Regions from separate parts of the Aeromicrobium fastidiosum genome, predicted to be linked through region 2. Evidence: riboswitches for the same ligand, from Rfam matches in the RefSeq annotation. Region 2 holds a riboswitch; the other holds the start of a gene.
The links. Region 2 has a riboswitch for cobalamin ahead of JOF40_RS03315 (magnesium chelatase subunit D family protein). Riboswitches for the same ligand answer to the same signal wherever they lie in the genome.
Positions count from the first base shown of each region.

Region 1 (2,194 bases), 590 kb from region 2:
CCGACGACCCACAGCACGGTGCGGGCGCCCCGTGCCGCGGCGGTGCGGTCGGCTCCGGGGAGCGACCCCGCGCTCAACCCGCCAGCCCGAGGTCGGTCAGCGTCTTGACCAGCTTCTCGGTGCCGTCGACGGTGCGGATCGACGGGTTCATGTCGGCGCCGTTGAGCACGACGTAGCGCTTCTCGCGCACCGCCGTGAGCTGCTTGGTGACGGGATTGGTCTCGAGGAACCTGATCTTGTCGGCCAGCCGGTCGCCGGTCTCCTGGTCGCGGCGCAGGTCGCCCAGCGCGATGACGTCGGGATCGCGGTCGAGGACGCTCTCCCAGCTGATCTGCGGCCACTCGACGTCGGTGTCGGCGAAGACGTTGTCGAGGCCGAGGGTGCGCGACATGACTCCCGGCGACCCGTTGGCACCGGCCATGTACGGCAGCTCGGTGTTGGCGAACCAGTAGGCGATCGAGACGTCGTCCTCGGGCTTCGCCGCAGCCGCCGCGGCCATGCGCTGCTTCAGCTCGGCGACCAGTGCCTTGCCACGTGACGGGACGTCGAAGATCTCGGCCAGCTGCGTGATCTCGCGGTAGATCGTCGGCATCTCGAGCGGGTGCGAGCGGGGTCCGTCGCCGCTCTCGTCGGTGCGGCCGTCGCAGTGGGACGGCGCGAGGTACGTCGGCACCCCGAGCTTGGCGTACTGGGCTCGACGGTCGGGGTCCTCCCCGTTGAGCGAGTAGCCGAACGACGCCGTGACCAGGTCGGGCTCGGCCTTCAGCACCCGCTCGTACGAGACGGTGTTGTCGGCCAGCCGTGGCACGGTCTCATTGGCCTTGGCCAGGTTGGGACGGATCGCGTCGGTCCAGGTGGCGGTGCCGACCATGCGGTCGGCGAGGCCCAGCGACAGCAGGATCTCGGTGGAGCCCTGGTTGACCGAGACGGCGCGCTCGGGGGCCTTCTCGATCGTGACGTCCATGCCGCAGTTGTCCGTGATGGTCAGCGGGTACGAGGTCTTGCCCTCGGTGCCGGCGATCGTCCGGCCGGCCGCCACGTCGGACGAGCTCGATCCGCAGGCGGCGAGGAGGGTGGCGGTGAGGGCGAGACCTGCGAGCAGGCCGGTCGAGCGTGCTGGGATGCGACGAGGCATGGGATGCGTCCTTGGGATCTGAGGCTCGTGCGCGGAGCCTGACGAGTGATCCGGCCGACAGGTGTCGGCCGCAAACCAGCAGGTCTTCGGACTCGGGTTCGTCCGGGCGGTGGCGCCTTCCCAGATCTCGCGATCCAGTGGCCGATGCCACCCCCGTCCCCCTCACCGCTGCGCGTCAGCTCCGGATTCTCACCGGATTCCCTGACCCAACGAATGGGCACGACTGGTTCGTTCGCAGCCTAGCCGACGTCCTGTCACGCGCCCCCCGCGCCAGCGCGCGAGTGGTGCGTCCTGGACGAAGTGGGACGGCGCGTCTGACCACACCGCACCACTCGAGGACAGGAACGCACCACTCGCGGACGTCCGCGGGCTACTTCACCTCGGAGCGCATCAGTGCCCACAGTCCGACGGTCATCGGCACGACGAGCCACACGACGGTCGTGACCGCGAGGTGGGCCCACTGCGCCGAGGTCAGGCTGCCGTTGAAGAGGGCCGCCTGGGCGTAGTTGACGTCGACCCAGGGACGCAGGTCGCTGAACCACTGCTGCGTCTGGGCCAGCAGCTCGGTGAGCCCCGACAGGACGAAGGAGTAGACGAAGTACGCCACGATCGCCCCGGCGGAGTGCCGGATGACGGCGGCCAGCATGAAGCCGATCAGCATCCCGAGGGTCTGCGCCAGGCCGATGTTGACGATGTCGCCGGCGGTCATGTCCCACACCTGGTCGACGCCGGCGATCGCCGAGCCGAGCACCGTCCCGACCGCGCCGATCGCAAAGGCCAGCACCGTCGAGACGACGGCGATGCCGATCGTGACAGCGGCCTTGGCCCCGATGACGCGAGGTCGGTTCGGCACGAGCGTGAACGTCGTCAAGCCGCTGCGCTGGGTCCATTCGCCGGTCACCAGCAGGATCGCGATCATCGGCAGCAGCACCGTCATCGGGAAGCCGACCGCCCCGGAGAACGTCGAGTACGTCAGCTGGGAGTCAGGCGACCACAGCAGCACCGCGACCGTGGCGAGCAGGCCGATGATGCCGACCGAGGCAAGGAGCCAGAAGCCCG
Region 1 covers NZ_JAGIOG010000001.1:1,260,331-1,262,524, forward strand. The annotation lists gene JOF40_RS06245 (FecCD family ABC transporter permease) at 1-77, opposite strand, end outside; gene JOF40_RS06250 (ABC transporter substrate-binding protein) at 74-1,135, opposite strand; cobalamin riboswitch at 1,196-1,378, opposite strand; gene JOF40_RS06255 (ABC-2 transporter permease) at 1,506-2,194, opposite strand, start outside.
Region 1: it holds a riboswitch for cobalamin, as region 2 does, so the genes downstream of both, JOF40_RS06250 (ABC transporter substrate-binding protein) here and JOF40_RS03315 (magnesium chelatase subunit D family protein) in region 2, are expected to answer to the same signal.

Region 2 (2,194 bases):
CAGGATGTCGCCGACCGGGGGGACCCATCTTTCGGCGTTCCGGTAGCCGGAGCCGCGTCAACGCAGAAAGATCAGTCGTCCTCGGACGGAATGTTTCGACGTTCCTGCAGCCAGGGCACCGCGAACGCAGAAAGATCGGTGAGCCTCGGGGCCACCGACTCGCCTACTCTGCTGGCATGCAGCCCAACAAGGCCGTCTCCCGTTGGGGCTTCATGGCGTCGCTGGTGACGGCTGCCCTCGTCCTCGCCACGGTCTCGGTGGCATTCATCGGCTTCGCCGTGATCGCCGGCACTGGGGGGACCGAGGACGGCACGATGCGCGAGCACGCGTGCGTCACGATCGGGTCCGACGACCGCATGACCGAGGACGACTTCGCGCGGGACGGATCGCTCCTGCGCGCCACCGACCGCGAGACCGTCTGCCGCCCCTACGACGCCCTCGGTCACCCGCGCCTGGTGCAGGCGCTCGTCGACGTGCGACCCCTCCCGATCGTCCTGGCCGCCCTGGCCTGCCTGATCGGCCTGCGGCGGGTCGTCGAGGGCACGCGGGACGACGGCCCGTTCAGCACCGAGGCCGTCCACCGTCTCAGGCGGCTGCGCCCGTGGGCGACCGCGTACGCCCTCGCCGGTGCCACCGTCTACTGGGCGCTGGGCGGGGTGGCCAACGACGTCGTCGCCGACGCGAGCTGGCCCAGCGACGTCGGCTTGTTCTGGCCCGCGATCGGCACCTACGTCGCGTTCACGATCGGCGTCGCCGTCTTCGATCTCGGCACCTCCCAGCGCATGGACGCCCACGAGCGGGGGCGCAGCAGCGCCGGGGACGCCTAGTCCCGCGCCGCAGCAGGAGGTGGATCCGCAACCGTGTCGGCGCTGAGACGGTTGCAGATCCACCTCCCGGGTGGGCGCATGGACGCACCGCGACCGTTACCCTTGCGAGCAGAAGGCTCGAGGTGCCCCGCGAGGGGAGAATCGGGAAGCCGGTGAGAATCCGGCACAGGGCCCGCTGCGGTGACCGAGGCACAGACCTCGGAAGTCCGAAGACCGGCCTCGCGCCTGACCGGCGGACGCAACCGCGTCCGGCGGACGTCGGCAGACGAGCGGGAGCCCCACATGCCACAGCACTACCCCTTCAGCGCCGTGGTCGGATCCGACGACATGGCGCTCGCCCTGACCCTCTCCACGATCTCGCCGGCCATCGGTGGCGTACTGGTGCGCGGCGAGAAGGGCACCGCCAAGTCGACGATGGTGCGCGCCCTCGCCTCGATCCTGCCGCCGATCGACGTCATCGCCGGCGACCGGTTCTCGTCCGATCCCCGCGAGGCACGACCGCTCTCGCCCGACGGCCCCTTCGCCCCTGACGCGGACGTCGAGACGCGCCCCGTCCGTCTCGTCGAGCTGCCCGTCGGTGCCACCGAGGACCGCGTGCTCGGCTCGCTGCACCTCGAGAAGGCCCTGTCGGAGGGAGTCACGGAGTACGAGCCCGGCCTGCTGGCCCGCGCGCACCGCGGCATCCTCTACGTCGACGAGGTCAACCTGCTGCACGACCACCTGGTCGACCTGCTGCTCGATGCCGCCGCGATGGGACGCTCGACGGTCGAGCGCGACGGCGTCTCGGTCGAGCACGCCGCGCGCTTCGTGCTCGTGGGCACGATGAACCCCGAGGAGGGCGAGCTGCGGCCCCAGCTGCTCGACCGGTTCGGGCTGACGGTCGAGGTCGCCGCGCCGCGCGACCCCGCCACCCGGGTCGAGGTCGTCCGCCGCCGCCTCGCCTACGAGACCGACCCCGACGCGTTCGCGGCCCGCTTCGCCGACGACGAGGCGTCGCTGACCGATCGCATCCAGGCCGCGCAGAAGCTCGTCGAGCAGGTCGATCTGAGCGACTGGGCGCTGCTCAAGATCGCCGAGGTCTGCGCCGCGTTCGAGGTCGACGGCATGCGCGCCGACATCGTCACGGCCCGTGCCGCCTCGGCCCACGCCGCATGGAACGGACGCACTGCCGTCACACGCGACGACATCCGCGCCGCGGCCCGTCTGGCCCTGCCGCACCGCCGGCGCCGCAACCCGTTCGACGCCCCCGGCATCGACGAGGACCTGCTCGACCGCATCCTCGGCGACGACGAGCCCGAGCCGCCGGTGCCGGACGGAGACGGCGAAGCCGAAGCCGACGAAGACGCTGGGCCTGACGTTTCTGCAGA
Region 2 covers NZ_JAGIOG010000001.1:670,718-672,911, forward strand. The annotation lists gene JOF40_RS03310 (hypothetical protein) at 177-827, shown strand; cobalamin riboswitch at 931-1,063, shown strand; gene JOF40_RS03315 (magnesium chelatase subunit D family protein) at 1,110-2,194, shown strand, end outside.